4 regions of the Devosia neptuniae genome follow, and region 2 is predicted to be linked to each of the others. Evidence: predicted binding sites of a transcription regulator. Region 2 holds the regulator's gene; each other region holds the start of a gene.
The links. Region 2 encodes LexA, which represses DNA repair genes until DNA is damaged. Its sites were predicted from a motif close to TGTTCNNNNTGTGTTCNG; they were not measured.
Positions count from the first base shown of each region.

Region 1 (4,198 bases), 350 kb from region 2:
GTCACCCAACTGGGTGGTGTTGCCGCTCATGAATGAGGTGAAGTGCCCGCCGAGTTCGATAAAGCCGACGACGTCGGCAAAGCCGGCCGCCGCGGTAAGCAGCAGGCCGAGGCTGAGTTGGGGCATGGGCGTCATGGCCGAAACCGAACCCCTGTATTTCAGGCCGGTTTGCGGCTCGACCAGTAAATCAGCGCGCCAGCGGCGAGCAGCACGACCATGCCGATATGCGGGCCGATATTGATGAGATTGCCCGGTGAGCCGGCAGAGGCGAGGGCGCGGTTGACCTCGGCGAATTGAGCCGCGGCTGGGGAGAAGAACCAGCCGACGAGCACGGTGACCACGCTGGCGAGCAGGCCGGCCAAGGCCAGAATATTGCGATAGGGCGCCAGTTGGGTGACGCGACCCGAGGCCGCGGCGAGCACGAAAATCAGCAGTGCCAGCCAGGCGATCCAGCCGGCAGCGGCGAAGCCGTTAAAACTGCCGGATTGGTCGAGGCCCAGGCCCATATTGGTCGAGATGCTGACAAAGGGCAGCAGCAGGCCAAGCAGGGCCAGCACGGCGGCAGAAACGGCGAGGCCAAAGCCCGTTCCAGTGGCCAGGGTAACAAGCTGCTGCAGGGTAACTTGTGGCGTGGTGTTCGGCTCGGACATGGACTCAATCCAGTTGCTGAGGTGACACGTCTATTATCACAGAAGCGTGAGAACTGGTCGAGAGAGCCGCGTGGCTTGATTTCCGGCGGAGATCAGGACATTTATCGAGCCTTCGTCGGACTCGGGGCTTTGACCCGGGTGGCTTCTCCGGGCGCCTATCCCCCGGTCACCAACTTATCGCCTCCCGCTATTCGTGCGCTGCCGCGCGGGACGCCTGTTGGGTTTTTACATGTTTGATTTCGATCAGTACCGCCAGGAGTGGTTCGGCAATATTCGCGGCGACGTGCTGTCCGGGCTCGTCGTGGCGCTGGCGCTCGTGCCCGAGGCCATCGCCTTTTCCATCATTGCGGGGGTGGACCCCAAAGTGGGGCTCTATGCCTCGGTGGTGATAGCCATCGTCATTTCGTTTTTTGGCGGCAGGCCGGCGATGATATCAGCGGCGACCGCTGCTACTGCCGTGCTGATGGGCTCGCTGGTGCGCGAGCATGGGCTACAATATCTGTTGGCCGCAACGATCCTGGCCGGGCTGCTGCAGATCGCCGCCGGCTGGCTCAACCTGCATCGCGTGATGCGGTTCGTCTCCAAATCGGTGATGACCGGCTTCGTCAACGCTTTGGCCATTCTCATCTTCATGGCGCAATTGCCAGAGCTGATCGATGTGCCCTGGTTGACCTATCCCATGGTCGCGGCAGGGCTGGCGATCATCTATCTGTTCCCACGGCTGACGCGGGCCGTGCCGTCGCCGCTGGTGTGCATCGTGGTGTTGACGGCTCTGGCGTGGTTCTCGGGCATGAACCTGCACACGGTCGGCGATATGGGCGAGCTGCCGCGGGCTTTGCCTCAGTTGTTGATTCCGCAAGTGCCGCTAAACCTCGACACACTCATCATCATTTTGCCCTACGCCATTGGCGTCGCGGCGGTGGGGTTGCTTGAATCGTTGATGACCGCGCAGATCATCGACGAAGCGACCGACACCGGCAGCAATAAGCGGCTGGAATGCGTCGGGCAGGGCGTGGCCAATTTTGCCTCGGCATTTTTCGGTGGCATGGCCGGCTGCGCCATGATCGGCCAATCGGGCATCAATGTGCGCTCGGGCGGGCGAGGGCGGCTCTCCACTTTCCTCGCCGGAGCATACCTATTGGTGCTGATGGTGCTGCTGGGCGATCTGCTGCGCATCATTCCGATGCCGGCGCTGGTGGCCATCATGATCATGGTGTCGATCGGCACCTTCGACTGGCGCTCGATCCGCAATTTGAAAGATCATCCGCGCAGCTCGTCCTTCGTGATGCTGGCCACTGTGGCCTTTGTCGTGGGCACGCATAACCTGGCCATTGGCGTGTTGGTCGGCGTGCTGCTGTCGGGCGTGTTCTTCGCCTGGAAGATCGCACAGATATTCGCCGTGCGCCCGGAGCTGTCCGACGACGGCGCCACGCGCGTCTATCATGTCAGCGGCCAGCTGTTTTTCGCCTCGGCCGATCAGTTCATGGCTGCGTTCGATTTCAAGGAGAAAGTGACGCGCGTCATCATCGACCTGGCCCATGCCCATATCTGGGATGTTTCCAGCGTCGCCAGCATCGACAAGGCGGTGCTGAAATTCCGCAAGGCCGGCGTTGATGTGCAATTGCGCGGACTGAATCGGGCCAGCGCGACCATCGTCGACAATCTGGGTACCCATCAGCGCAATGACGCCGAGATCGTCATCGGGCACTAGCTTGGGGCAGCATGCTCATCACGCCGCCGGCTGACAACGCTGGCGGTCTCAAGGTGAACAGTCCGGCAACCTTTCCTAATGATTTGCTAACCAAATGTGCTCAATCCCCGCTGTTCCCGCTCCTCCCCCACTGGACAAGAACAAACGATGAACTTATAAGAACATTATAGCAACACGGGAGATGCAGATGCTCACTTTCATCAAGGACTTCGCCGCATTCGTCACGCTCGGGGCCTTCACCATCGGCTCGCTAACCTGGATGGATATGCTGACCCGACTCGTGTGACCTTCCCCTGTGGATTGCGGCGCCAAATGGTTTCGCCGTCCGCCATGGCCTGTCACAAAGGCAGGCTAGGAGAGCATTCATGAGCGGCCCTGGCTTCATCCACCTGCACGTCCATTCTGCCTATTCGCTGCTGGAAGGCGCGTTGCAGCTGGACACGATTCTCAAGCTGGCCAAGGCGGACCATCAGCCCGCTTTGGGCATTTCTGATACCAGTAACCTGTTCGGGGCGCTGGAATTTTCAGAAAAGGCCAGCAGCAAGGGCATTCAGCCGCTGATCGGGGTGGAGCTGCCGATCGACTTTGCCGCCAGTGAGGAGCGGGTCAGCGAACGCGGCCACGTCGCCTGGTCAGGCAAGTCCAGCGTCGTGCTGATGGCGCAGACCGAATTGGGCTTTGAAAATCTCTCCCGCCTGGTGTCGCGCGCCTATCTCGATGGCGAAGGCGGCGCGGCCACGGCGCGGCTCGATTGGCTGAGTCGGGAAGGCCTGGAAGGCCTGATCTGCCTCAGCGGCGGGCCCGAAGGGGCCATCGACATGGCCTTCGCCCAGGGGCAGGACGCCAATGCCACCCGCCGGCTGGACCGGCTGGCGGATTTGTTCGGCGATCGATTCTATATCGAATTGCAGCGCCACGGCCGCCCACAAGAGGCCGCCGTCGAGCCGCGGCTGGTGGATTACGCCTATCGCAAGGGTATTCCGCTGGTAGCGACCAATGAGCCCTTCTTCAAATCGGTCGCCGAGGCCGAGGCACACGATGCCTTGCTGGCCATTGCCGGCGGCACGGTGATTGCCCAGACCGAGCGGCGCAAGCTCAACGATCAGTATTATTTCAAGACGCGGGCCGAGATGGTCGCGCTGTTCTCGGACTTGCCCGAGACGCTGGATTCGACTGTCGAGATCGCACAGCGTATTTCCTACCGGCCGCTCAAGCGCAAGCCGATCCTGCCCAAATTCGCGGCCGCTCCTGATCTGAGCGAGGACGAGGCCGTGGCCGCCGAGGCGCAGGCCTTGCGCGAAATGGCGGTAAGCGGATTGGAGAACCGGTTCAAGACCGGGGTGATCGATCCGACCAAGACCGAACAGGAATATCGCGACCGGCTGGAGTTCGAACTCAACATCATCCAGTCGATGAAGTTTCCGGGCTACTTCCTTATCGTGGCTGATTTTATCCGCTGGGCAAAATCGCAGGGCATTCCGGTGGGGCCGGGCCGCGGCTCGGGTGCGGGCTCGCTGGTGGCCTATGCAACCACCATCACGGACCTCGATCCGCTGCGCTACAACCTGCTGTTCGAACGCTTCCTCAATCCGGAACGCGTGTCGATGCCGGACTTTGATATCGACTTCTGCCAGGACCGCCGCGAAGAGGTGATCCGCTATGTGCAGAGCAAATACGGCTTCGAACAGGTATCGCAGATCATCACCTTCGGAACGCTGCAGGCCCGCGCCGTGCTGCGCGACGTCGGGCGCGTGCTGCAAATGCCCTATGGGCAGGTGGACCGGCTGTGCAAGCTGGTGCCGGCCAATCCGACCGATCCGTGGTCGATCGAGCGGAC
Region 1 covers NZ_CP104965.1:3,219,160-3,223,357, forward strand. The annotation lists gene N8A98_RS18670 (YoaK family protein) at 1-135, opposite strand, end outside; gene N8A98_RS18675 (hypothetical protein) at 159-650, opposite strand; sul1 at 765-822, shown strand; gene N8A98_RS18680 (SulP family inorganic anion transporter) at 880-2,361, shown strand; gene dnaE (DNA polymerase III subunit alpha) at 2,727-4,198, shown strand, end outside.
Region 1: a site for LexA is predicted at 2,498-2,515, ahead of dnaE (DNA polymerase III subunit alpha). Genes of this name have one in related genera too.

Region 2 (4,198 bases):
GCTCGCGTACCCGCCGTGCAGCCCGAAAGCGTCGCCCTGGCCCACGCCAATGGCCGCGTGCTAGCGAAAACCCTGTTCGCCACCCACGACCAGCCCCCGTTCAATGCCAGCGCCATGGATGGCTACGCCGTCCGCGCCGCTGACATCGTTCCCGGCCATCGGCTGACGCTGATCGGCACTTCCCAAGCCGGCGCAGGCTTTTCCGGCAGCGTCGCCGCAGGCCAATGCGTCCGCATCTTCACCGGCGCTCCGGTTCCGTCCGGAGCCGACGCCGTCATCATGCAGGAAGAGGCGACGGTAAACGGCAATCTGGTGAGCTTTGCCGAGCAGCCCAAGCCCGGCCGCAGCATCCGCTCCATTGGTAATGACTTCGCCACCGGCGATGCCCTGATCGAGGCTGGCACCCGCATGGGCCCGATGCAACTGGCCGTGGCTGCCGCCGCCAATGCCCCCAGTCTTACGGTGGCCACGCGCCCGCGCATCGCTCTGCTCGCCACAGGCGACGAGTTGGTGCTGCCTGGCTCGCCACTCGCGCCCGATCAGATCGTTGCCTCCAACAGCTTCGGTCTCGCGCCCATGTTCGCGCCCTATGCCGCGGAGGTCACCGATCATGGTATCGCCCGTGATGACCGCGCCGCCCTGCGCGCCAAGCTCGAATCAATCTTCGCCGCCGAGCCCGATATCCTGATCACCACCGGCGGCGCCAGCGTGGGAGACCACGATATCGTCCAGGAAATTCTGCTCGAACTCGGCGTGACCCTCGACTTCTGGCGCATCAACATGCGCCCGGGCAAGCCACTAATGTTCGGCACCCGCGGCAAGACGCTGATTTTCGGTCTGCCGGGCAATCCTGTCTCGGCCATGGTCACCGCCACCGTCTTCATCAAGCCGGCCTTGCGCAAATGGGTCGGCTATGTCGAACAACCCAACTGGCGCCTGCCTTTGGCTGGCCCCACGCCGCCCAATTCGGCGCGCCGCCACTTCATGCGCGCCCAGCTCGTGCACACACCCACCGGCCCCGAATTGATGCCAATCTCCCAGACCGACAGCGGCCATACCTCGTCCCTGTCAAATGCTGACATGCTGATCATCCAGCCAGAATCCGACCCCGGCGCTCATGCCGGTTCGATTGTGGAATCCATTGAGATCGACGCATTTTGACTGTCGATCCAAGAAAATCGCGATACCGGCGCTGGGGATATTGCGGAACATAACTGGAACACGTATAGTCGTTCTGCCTATGTTCCGAATCCCTGTGGAGGGCCGCCAATGCTGACGCGCAAACAACACGAGCTGCTGATGTTCATCCACGAACGGATGAAGGAAAGCGGCATCCCTCCCTCATTCGACGAAATGAAGGACGCGCTCGATCTGGCGTCCAAATCCGGCATTCACCGCCTGATCACCGCGCTGGAAGAGCGCGGCTTCATCCGCCGCCTGCCCAACCGGGCCCGCGCCCTCGAAGTGGTCAAGCTTCCCGATTCGATGAACCCTTCCCTGGGCGGCCGCAAGGCGCGCTTCGAGCCATCGGTCATCGAGGGCACACTGGGCAAGGTATCCAACCCGCCGGCGCGCCAATCTGTTGGCGACGATTACGCCCGTCCGATCTCGATCCCCGTCATGGGCCGCATCGCCGCCGGCACGCCCATCGAGGCGATCCAGACCCACTCCCACACCATCATGGTGCCCCCCGAAATGCTGGGCGCCGGCGAACACTACGCGCTGGAAGTGCGCGGCGATTCCATGATCGAGGCCGGCATCTTTGATGGCGACACGGTCCTGATCAAAAAGCAGGAATCGGCCAGCACCGGCGAGATCATTGTCGCTTTAGTCGATGATGAAGAAGCCACCCTCAAGCGCCTGCGCCGCAAGGGCAATACCGTCGCCCTCGAAGCTGCTAACCCAGCCTATGAAACCCGGATTTTCCCGCCTGACCGGGTCAAGGTCCAGGGACGCTTGGTGGGGCTGCTGCGGAAGTACTGATAGTGGATCGCGCCACGCCTGAAGCGGTGATGGCAGCTTATGCCGAGCTCATCAACCAGCATGATTTTGAGCTGCTGACATCGTTGATCGATGACGACGCGACCTTTTGGTTCAGCTCTGGCTCCTACCATGGCATGGAGTCAGTGCGAGCCGCCTTCGAGCGGACCTGGCAGCGCTTATCAGACGAAAGATATTGGCTGGAAGACGTCCGCTGGATCGCCAAGGCCGATGCGGCGGCAAGCTGCATCTATAGTTTTCATTGGCAAGCGGTCATCGAAGGGCAACTGGCGCAAGGCAGCGGCAGAGGAACGACCGTTCTCGGCAAGCGAAGAGGCGTCTGGCGCATAGCACATGAGCATTTAAGCGCCTTTCCCGAATAAAAAGGCCCGCTGGTTTAGCGGGCCTTCCTGTTTCTGAGACTTAACGTGCCTAGTGATTATCCCGCGGAATCCCATTGGTCTGGGCAATCCGCTGGTACTTTTCAGCTGGCTTCAAAATAGCGCCGTCGCCGAGCTGGCCGACGATGCCGCGCTGGATTTCCTGCCATGGGGTCTGATGCTTGGGATATTTGTACCCGCCCATCGATTCCAGATCTGCCCGGCGCGTGGCGATTTCCTCGTCGGAAATCAGGATATTGGCCGTGCCGGTATTGAGATCGATGCGTACCCGGTCGCCGGTCCGCAGGATGGCGAGATTGCCACCGGCGGCCGCTTCGGGCGATGCATTGAGGATCGAGGGCGAACCCGAAGTGCCCGACTGGCGGCCGTCGCCGATACAAGCCAGCGCATGGATGCCCTTCTTGATCAGATAATCAGGCGGCCGCATGTTGACGACTTCCGCCGCGCCCGGATAGCCGATCGGGCCGGCGCCGCGCATGAACAGCAGGGTATGTTCGTCGATTTCGAGGGAAGGATCGTCGATCCGGTGGTGGTAATCCTCCGGCCCGTCGAACACCACGGCCTTGCCCTCGAACGCGCCGGGGCTGGCCGGATTGTTGAGATAGCGGTCGCGGAATTCCGAGGAAATCACGCTGGTCTTCATGATGGCGTTGTCGAACAGATTGCCACGCAGCACCAGGAACCCGGCTTCAGCCTTGAGCGGATTGTCGAAGGAGCGGATGACCTTGTCGTCCTGGATCGTGCTGTTGCGGCAGTTCTCGCCGATCGTCTTGCCATTGACGGTCGGCGCGTTCTCACGGATCAGCCCCTGGCCCATCAACTCGTTGACCACTGCCGGCACGCCGCCGGCATGGTAGAAGTCCTCGCCCAGATATTCGCCAGCCGGCTGCATGTTGACCAGCAACGGCACCTTGTGGCCATAGGTCTGGAAATCCTGCAGTTCCAGCTCGACGCCGATATGCTTGGCGATGGCCTGGATATGGATCGGGGCATTGGTCGAACCGCCGATGGCCGAATTGACCACGATCGTATTGATGAAATTGTCTTTGGTCAGGATGTCGGAGGGTTTGAGATCCTCATGCACCATGTCCACGATGCGCTTGCCGGTGCGATAGGCCATTTCCTGGCGATCGCGATACGGCGCGGGAATCGCGGCCGAACCCGGCAATTGCATGCCCAGCGATTCCGCCAAAGAATTCATCGTGCTCGCGGTGCCCATCGTGTTGCAGAAGCCCGTCGACGGCGCCGAAGACGCAACCAGTTCGATGAACTGGGCATAATCGATCTCGCCAGCCGCCATCATCTGGCGGGCCTTCCACACAATAGTGCCCGAGCCGGTGCGCTCGCCCTTGTGCCAGCCATTGAGCATCGGCCCAACCGACAGCGCAATCGCGGGAATATTGACCGTCGCCGCGCCCATCAGCATGGCCGGAGTGGTCTTGTCGCACCCAATGGTCAGCACGACGCCATCCAGCGGATAGCCGTAAAGCACTTCGACCAGGCCCAGATAGGCCAGGTTGCGGTCGAGCCCGGCGGTCGGCCGCTTGCCGGTTTCCTGGATCGGATGCACTGGGAATTCAATGGCAATGCCGCCAGCTTCCCGAATACCTTCGCGCACGCGTTCGGCCAGCACAATGTGGTGGCGGTTGCAAGGCGAAAGATCGGACCCCGTCTGTGCGATACCAATGATCGGCTTGTCCGACTGAAGCTCTTCGCGCGACACGCCAAAGTTCATGTAACGCTCGAGATAGAGCGCTGTCATGTCTGGATTGTCAGGATTATCGAACCAAGCGCGCGAACGCAGCTTCTGGGGCTTG
Region 2 covers NZ_CP104965.1:3,568,445-3,572,642, forward strand. The annotation lists gene N8A98_RS20275 (molybdopterin molybdotransferase MoeA) at 1-1,161, shown strand, start outside; gene lexA (transcriptional repressor LexA) at 1,270-1,983, shown strand; gene N8A98_RS20285 (YybH family protein) at 1,986-2,363, shown strand; gene N8A98_RS20290 (IlvD/Edd family dehydratase) at 2,413-4,198, opposite strand, start outside.

Region 3 (4,198 bases), 1.9 Mb from region 2:
CGCGATTCTTGAAGTTTTCGGCATTACCATTCCTGCGCTCCGTACCGCCGGCGGTCTGCTGCTGTTTTTGATCGCCATCGACATGGTGTTCGCCCGCCATTCGGGCGGCACCGGCACGACCGATGAGGAAGAGGTCGAAGCCCGTCAGCGCGAGGATATTGCCGTCTTCCCGCTGGCCATGCCGCTGCTGGCCGGTCCCGGCGCCATCTCGGCGGTGATCCTGCTCACCACCGGCACCAAGACCGATCTCGAATTCTGGGCCGTGCTGGTCGCCATCGTGGTGATTCTGTTCCTCGCCTGGCTGACGCTGCTGGTGGCTATCCCCATCCAGCGCCTGTTGGGGGTCACGGGTCTGGCCGTCGTGTCGCGCGTTGTCGGCATTTTGCTGGCGGCTTTGGCGGTGCAGTTCGTCTTTGACGGGGTCAAGGCCAGCGGCCTGCTCGGCGGCTAAAATTTTCGTAAAATTGCTATGTTAATCAAGTCTTAACACGGGTCTTGACCCTGCAGGAGCTGGGGCGCACCTATCCTTCAAGACCTTGAATGAGGCGGAGGGGCTTTATGCGTATCACCGCGGCAATCGTCTTGCTGATCTTTGCCATTATCGGCTCGGGCGCGGCCGGCATTGCCGCCACGCAACCATCACCACCCCAGCTCAATACGGCGCAATAAAACGAAAACGGCCGGCATGAGCCGACCGTTCGAAATATCTTAGCGCAGAAGAAACGCAGCCCTATTTCTTGGCCGCATTGCCGGTGCTGCCGGCGCCCAGACCCGTAATGGGCTTGGCCGCAGCGACCTTGTCCTTTTTGGGTTTCTTGGCTTCCTTATTGCTGCGCATTTGTCCTTTGGCCATTCAATGGTCCTCCTCATAGTCGGGCACCCGCCCGCAATTACAGGTGTGAGGCTAATCCTGCCCCAATAGGCTGGCAAGGCCTGCAATTATTTGGCGTATCCGCACCGTCCGGTCGGCAGCAGCGCGGCAATGGCCCGCGGATCGCAACCGGTCGACAGGAACGTCAGCCAATCGTTCTGGTTGCCGTAAAAGGCATTGCGGTCCACTTCCCCACGCACGCCACGCACTACCCCGGTCTGGGTCCACTGCCAGAAGGTCCAGGTGCGGTTATTGTAGCGCTCATGCGGCTCGGCAGCGGTCGAGCGCAGCCAGAACGCATTGGGGAAATATTCGCCTTCCAGAATATCGCGATGGAAATTCATGTCGGTATAGATGATCGGCAGCTTGCCGGTATGGCGCTCCATGGCGTCCAGCATGACGCGGATCTTTTCCAGCGCATCGGCCCGGCTCGGCTTGACCTTGCAGCTCGAGTGATTGTTCCATTCGAGGTCCAGCACCGGCGGCAGCGCATCGGGATCGTTGGGCACATTGGCCACAAACCACGCCGCCTGCTCGGAGGCCAGCGAACACCAGGTCATGAAATGATAGGCGCCGCGCGGCATGCCGGACTGGCGCGCCCGCTCCCAGTTCACCCGGAAATTGGGATCGACATAATCCTTGCCCTCGGTCGCCTTCATGAAGACGAAATGGATGCCGGCGCCAAAGGCGGCCTGGAAATCCACATTCTCCTGATAGCGCGCCACGTCGATCCCCTGGATCGGCATATTGCGGGCGCGGTCGACGCCCTTATGCGGGCGATTGTCGCCGGGGATGGCGCCGTACAGCCCTCCGCCGGTGGAACAGGCGGCCAGGATGAACACCACAGCTGCGGCCAGCGTGGTCTTGGCAACAGCGGAAAACGAGAAGAATGGCCGGCTGGCGGTCATTGGGCGGAACTCTATACAACAAACAAATCTGGCCTTTGATTCAACATGGCGCGGTTAATGGAGGATTAGGGTAACCAGTGTGGCAGCCCGCATGGTTAATGAGCCATATTCTGTTCGCCAAACGTTCTTGTCGGCCCATGGGAGTCCTGCTAGGCTTGCCATGGGTTTAGGGGAGCTTGAGGCATGGTTACCCGCGTTGCGACCGTGGCGTTTCAGGGCATCGAGGCCGTGCCGGTCGATGTGCAGGTGCAGATCGCGCCGGGCGTGCCGAAATTTCTCATGGTTGGGCTGCCCGACAAGGCAGTCAAGGAATCCAGCGAACGCGTCCATGCCGCGCTGATTGCCTCGGGCCTGGGCCTGCCGCCCAAGCGCATTACCATCAATCTGGCGCCGGCCGACCTGCCCAAGGAGGGCAGCCATTACGATCTGCCCATCGCGCTCGGCCTGATGGCCGCCATGGGCGCCATCCCGCAGGATGCGCTGGATGGTTTTCTGGTGCTGGGCGAACTGGGCCTTGATGGACAGTTGGCCTCGGTCAGCGGCGTGCTGCCGGCCGCCATTGCCGCGCAAAGCCGCGATCTGGGGATTATCTGTCCCGCACCCTCCGGCCCCGAAGCGGCCTGGGCGGGAGAGGGCATCGATATCATTGCTGCCGAGAGCCTCTTGGCGCTGGTCAATCATCTGACCGGCCGGCAATTGGCCGCGCGTCCGCTGCCGCGCAAATATCTGCCCAATGGCGCCCTGCCCGATCTGAGCGAAGTGCGCGGCCAGCAGGTGGCGCGGCGGGCGCTCGAAGTGGCGGCGGCGGGTGGCCATAATATGCTGATGATCGGCCCGCCCGGCGCCGGAAAATCCATGCTGGCGGCGCGCTTGCCCTCGATACTGCCGCCGCTCAACCCGCGCGAATTGCTGGATATTTCGATGATCCAGTCGATTGCCGGCGAATTGGCCGGTGGCGCCATTTCCGACCGGCGGCCGTTCCGGGCGCCCCATCATTCGGCCTCCATGGCGGCTTTGGTCGGCGGTGGGCTGCGGGTGCGGCCCGGGGAAGTGAGCCTGGCGCATAATGGCGTGCTGTTTCTCGACGAATTGCCCGAATTTGCGCCCCAGGTGCTCGATAGCCTGCGCCAGCCGCTCGAAAGCGGCGAGACGGTGATTGCCCGCGCCAATGCGCGCGTCAATTATCCAAGCCGGGTACAGCTGATCGCGGCGATGAATCCGTGCAAATGCGGCATGGCCGGCACGCCGGGCCATACCTGCAAGCGCGGCGCGGCCTGTGCCGGCGATTATCAGGCCCGGGTTTCCGGTCCATTCCTTGATCGCATCGATATCCGTATCGACGTGCCCGCCGTCACCGCCGCCGACATGATCGCCCCATCCAATGCGGGTGAAAGCTCCAATATTGTCGCCCAACGCGTCCATGCGGCGCGCGAACGGCAGCGCGAGCGGTTCCTCGAACATGGTGCGCCCGACGTTTTCACCAATGCCGCCGCCGGCCCGACGCTGATCGAAAAGCTGGTCAATCCCGACCGGGAGAGCCAGGCGCTGTTGTTGCAGGCGGCCGAGCGCTTCAATCTCTCCGCCCGCGCCTATCATCGCGTGCTCAAGGTTGCCCGCACCCTGGCAGATCTGGCCGGAGTCGATCGCGTCGCCCGGCCGCATATCGCCGAGGCGCTGAGCTATCGCGTCAATATGGGGCTGGCATGATGGCCCATCGTATTTCCGCCGGCGCGCTGGTGCTGCGCGACAATAAAATCCTGCTGGTCCGCCATTTTCGCCCCAGCATCCATGATTTCTGGGCGCCACCGGGCGGTGGCGTCGAAGGCGAAGAGGAATTGTCGGCCGCAGCCGAGCGGGAGACATTCGAGGAAACCGGCCTGCGCGTACGCGCCGGCGCCATGGCCTATATCGACGAATTGTTCGACGACAGCGAGCGCATGATCAAGTTCTGGTTCCTGGCCGATTATGTCTCGGGCGAGCTCGACATCACCGCCAATCCGGCCGCGGGGGAATCCATCTGCGAAGCGGGCTGGTTCGCCCGCGATAAGCTGCCCAAGGGGCATGTCTTTATCGGACCGGCCGATGGCCAATTCTGGGAAGACCTCAAGACCGGCTTTCCCGCGCCCATCAAACTCCCGCTACGGCGAATGCTTTTTTAGCCAGGGTCTTTCGGTTCCGGCGCTCTGAGGGAGGGTTTACTCTGAGCGCATTTCAAGAATGCGATTCGACCTGCGCCGGAATGACACCGTGGGTGGGGCGAGTCCCGGGTGAGCAATCCCGCTGAGGTGGAGTGCATGTGGGCCTTGTGCCAAACCCGCGACCCACGCCCTCGTTCCCTCCCCTCAAGGGGGAGGGAGGCGACGGGCCGCCGTCATCTGGGTTTTAGCGCCGACGCTTAAGCGTGCCTGTGCATAAGCCT
Region 3 covers NZ_CP104965.1:1,333,329-1,337,526, reverse strand. The annotation lists gene N8A98_RS09250 (MarC family protein) at 1-451, shown strand, start outside; gene N8A98_RS09245 (hypothetical protein) at 731-853, opposite strand; gene N8A98_RS09240 (glycoside hydrolase family 25 protein) at 940-1,779, opposite strand; gene N8A98_RS09235 (YifB family Mg chelatase-like AAA ATPase) at 1,963-3,486, shown strand; gene N8A98_RS09230 (NUDIX domain-containing protein) at 3,483-3,938, shown strand.
Region 3: a site for LexA is predicted at 1,891-1,908, ahead of N8A98_RS09235 (YifB family Mg chelatase-like AAA ATPase). Genes of this name have one in related genera too.

Region 4 (4,198 bases), 860 kb from region 2:
TGGTCATCGAACCAGGCGAGGAATTTGGCCAGAGCCGCGCCATCCAGCTTGTGCGCCTCGCGCATGCCGGCCAATTCGGCCTCGTTCTTGCGCGATTTGGGCAGCAGCACCGGGTCACGCTTTTCGATCAGCGCCGCGCCCGCGCTCTTGAGCGTCGCGGCAATGGCTTCGGGCGCTGTCGCCGGATCGATCAGCACCGCCTTCTTGTCCTTGCCCAGCTTGGCCAATGCATTGGGCAGGTTCTTGCTGCTCACCACCTTGGCCACGCCATCAAGCGCCTTGCTCAGCTCCGGCGTGATCTTGGCCGGGTCCAGATAAAGCGAGGGTTCGCCCTTGCGCGGCACGACGGCAAAGCCCAGCACGAAGGGCGTGTTGGGCACGTCGCGTCCGCGAATATTGAATAGCCAGCAGATCGATTCCGGCAGCGTCAGCACGGCCGCGTCGGCGCCGTCCTGATTCAAGCTCGCCTGAATATCGGCAATCTTGTCCGGCGCGGTCTTGCCGGCCCGGTTGTGCCCGAGTACTTCGATGGCGCTGACCGGCGCGCCGGGCCGATCGTTCCAGATTGCGTCGATCAGATTGGGGCCGGGCATCAGCTTGGCCCGCTTGCCCAGCTTGGCCTGCAGGTCGCGAATTTCGCCCGGCGTATGCAGCCAGGGATCGTAGCGAATGGTGCCGCCTTTGGGCACGTAGTCGCCAATCTCCACCGGCAATCCGCCTTGCAGCACTTCGTGCACACTCACCTTGGCCGTGTCGGTCTGCGCCGGCGCCTGCAATGTATAGCGGCTATCGATGAACAGGCCCGCCTTCTTCTTCCCCACCATGGCAATGCCGGCCGAGCCGGTAAAGCCGGTGAGATAGGCCAGCCGTGCTTCGCTGGCCGGCACCGATTCGCCGCGATGGGCATCGGCGCGGGGCACCAGGAACCCGTCGACCCCCGCCTTGGCCATGGCCGCCCGCAGCGCCTTGAGCCGGGGCGCGACATTTTTGGGGTCGGCCTTTTCCTCAAAGCTCTGGAAGATGGCTGGCGGAAAAGTCTGGTCGGTCATGGCGTCGTTCCTGTTCGGCTCTAGCGATACCTTAACCAGAGGTTGGCGCGCTGCGAAGTCTGAACGGCAAATTAACGTGGTGGTAACGGGGCTTGCGAAACTGGCATGGCTGGCTTGCCGTTTGCCCCCTAACCAAAGCCGGGGGGAGGGACTAGATAAGCTCCTGTCGACGGCAATAGATCGCCGACATGCATGGAGACTGAGATGACCGAGAGCAAGAATGATTTCCGCAAGGCACTGGGAGCCGTTATCGACGCCCGTGGCCGCGAGTCGAGCCGTCAGGTCAGCTATCGCATGCAGCACCAGCTGATCGGCGCATTCACAAAGCGCCCGTAAGGCCGCTGCAGTTTACTGCTGACGATCTGATTGATCCCCGGACGCGAGTTCGGGGATTTTGCTTTTCTGGTGCACCTAAACGGCCAAATGCTGCTCTCGATGCTAACAGTCTGCTAGCATCAGAAGGTGCGATGCGGTGACTGTGTCAGCGCATTTCGAGGATGAGCGTGGTCCAGTCCTTGCGCTGCAGCTTTTCGGTCAGGATCATGCCCTGGCGCTGATAGGCATTGATCACGCCCCGCGCCTGATGCTGCAAAATTCCCGACAGAATGATCGTCGCGCCGCGCCCGGCAACCCGCCCCATGGCCGGTGCCAGAGCCGTCAGCGGCCCCGCCAGAATATTGGCGACGATCAAGTCATAAGGCGCATTGCCCGCAATGGTCGGATTGGTCAGGCCCGTCGCTTCGATGCCGATGATGAACTTGCCAACGCCATTTTGTTGAGCATTTTCAATGGTGGTCGTCACCGCAATAGGGTCGATATCGCTGGCAATAACCGGCAGCCGCAGCCGCTTGGCCAATGCAATTGCCAGCACGCCTGTACCCGTACCAACGTCGAGCAACACCCGCGGCCGGCGGCGCTTGAGCACCTTATCGATGGCCTCGAGACACCCCGTGGTCGTCTCATGGTGCCCGGTGCCAAAAGCCTGCGCCGCGTCGATCCGCATTGGCGTCAGCCCGCCCGGAATGGGGCCAGTTTCATGGCTGCCATAAACATAGAAGCCGCCCGCGATCACCGGGGCCAGACCCTCCAGCGATTTGGCCACCCAATTGATCTCGGGATCGATTGGCGAAACGGAAAAATCGACTGCCCCACCAAGGGTTTGCCGGGCAAGTTCAGAAAATGATTCAAGATCGGGCGGGCTATCGCACGTGGCCTCGAAGAACCATTCGCCCGTCTCTTCATTCTCATGCGCCGAGGCGGTCAAGGCCAGGTCGTCCCGCTCCATCACGGCATCGACCAGGGCATAGGCCTGTTCTTTGGTGAGCGGAGCGGAGAGCTGGTCGACGGACATGGGCAGGGCTTTCATTTGATCGGCCCCTTGTTGCGGCAGCGGCCGAAACAAGTCAATGCGCCACGATTTCCTTGACGAATACACGGTAATTGTTCATGATTTGTTCGAGGGGTGAAAATGGATTTGAATGCGCTCAATGCAGTCGTGGTGGCTGCCAAACAGGCCTGTTACATCGGCGGCGGCGAAAAATCCGCGTCGAGCCGGCAGGGTTCGCATGATCTGGTCTGGTCGCAAGGGTCATGGCGCTATCGCGACAGCTATTTCGGCGGCACCGATTTTCTGGGGCAGGAAACCATCTGGCTTGATGCCGAGCCGGTCTGGGCCATGAATTATCATGGCTTCATCCTGCGGGCAAACCTGATCGATGCGCAACGGGCAGGGGAGACTATCAAACTCGCACTGTCCGCCATGTATGCCGAGGGGCGCTTTCTCGACGGTTTCCGCTGGGCGGGGCCGCACGGGGAATACGTGGATAAGTCCGAAGGCGGGGTCGATATGTTCTCCGGCGAAGAAGCAATTTATTGCGCGGGAACAAGGGCCTATGGGCTGCGCTATAGCGGCGGGCTGATCAAGCCTTAGCGGGAGGAGAAGAGCAAATGTATGGTCTGATCGGCAAAATGCTGGCGGCGCCGGGCAAGCGCGAGGAATTGCTGGCGATCATGCTGGAGGGCAATGACGCCATGCCCGGTTGCATCAGCTATGTGATCGCCCGTGACCCGGCGAGCGAAGACGGCATCTGGATCACCGAAGTGTGGGACAGCAAGCACAGCCATGGCGCCTCGCTACAGCTGCCGCATGTGCAGGCGACCATAGCTAAGGCCAAGCCGATCATTGCCGGCTTTGGGGAGTACTACGCGACTGAACCGCTGGGCGGGATCGGGCTCTAGAACCTGACGGCGGTGCCCGAGACCGACACCATCAGCATGGAGCCGCCCTGGCCGACGACTTCGTAATCGATATCGACACCAACCACCGCATCGGCGCCCAGGCGCTTGGCCTCGGATTCCAATTCGCTAAAGGCCTGGCGGCGGGCATCGCGCAGCGTGGATTCATAGGCGCCGGCGCGGCCGCCCACGATATCGCGGATGCCGGCGAACAGATCCTTGAAGATATTGGCGCCGACAATGACTTCGCCAGTAACGATGCCCAAATATTCGCGGATCTGGCGGCCTTCCAGCGTGGGCGTGGTGCTGACGATCATTGCTCGGTTACCTATTAACCTGGGGTGCGCTCGAAGTTGTAGCAGAGCACAATTGGGACGAGAAGGCAGAGGACGGCTTGGCCAAAAGGAGCGAGTGCCTCACCCCTTCTTGATAAAGCTGTCCAGCACCTTTTTGCGGCCGGTTTGTTCGAAGTCGATGGTCAGTTTGTTCCCCTCGATCCCGGCGATGGCGCCATAGCCGAATTTGAGGTGGAAGACGCGTTCGCCGAAGCTGAAGGCGGATTTGTCGTTGCCCAGGTCGACCGAGCGGGCGACGAGGTCGCCGTCAATGGTCATCGGGCCGCTGCCCTTGCGGCTGGCCTGTTGGGCGCGAGCGCGTTGCCAGCCGGGGGTTTCGTAGACGCTTTCAAACGGGTCGGCCTTGTTGAAGCGGCTGGTAGCGCCTCCGCCATAGCCGTAGCCGCCATAGGAGGAGCCGGTATCGGTCACCTCGACGACATCGGCGGGCAATTCATCGAGAAAGCGCGAGGGGATGGCCGATTGCCACAGGCCATGGATGCGGCGGTTCTGGGCGGCAGAGATACGCACGCGCTTGCGGCCACGGGTGATGCCGACATAGGCGAGGCGTCGCTCTTC
Region 4 covers NZ_CP104965.1:2,707,734-2,711,931, forward strand. The annotation lists gene N8A98_RS16090 (aminopeptidase P family protein) at 1-1,049, opposite strand, end outside; gene N8A98_RS16095 (hypothetical protein) at 1,254-1,385, shown strand; gene N8A98_RS16100 (50S ribosomal protein L11 methyltransferase) at 1,531-2,415, opposite strand; gene N8A98_RS16105 (DUF5680 domain-containing protein) at 2,518-2,979, shown strand; gene N8A98_RS16110 (putative quinol monooxygenase) at 2,997-3,287, shown strand; gene N8A98_RS16115 (heavy metal-binding domain-containing protein) at 3,284-3,601, opposite strand; gene N8A98_RS16120 (ATP-dependent helicase) at 3,701-4,198, opposite strand, start outside.
Region 4: a site for LexA is predicted at 2,491-2,508, ahead of N8A98_RS16105 (DUF5680 domain-containing protein). Genes of this name have one in related genera too.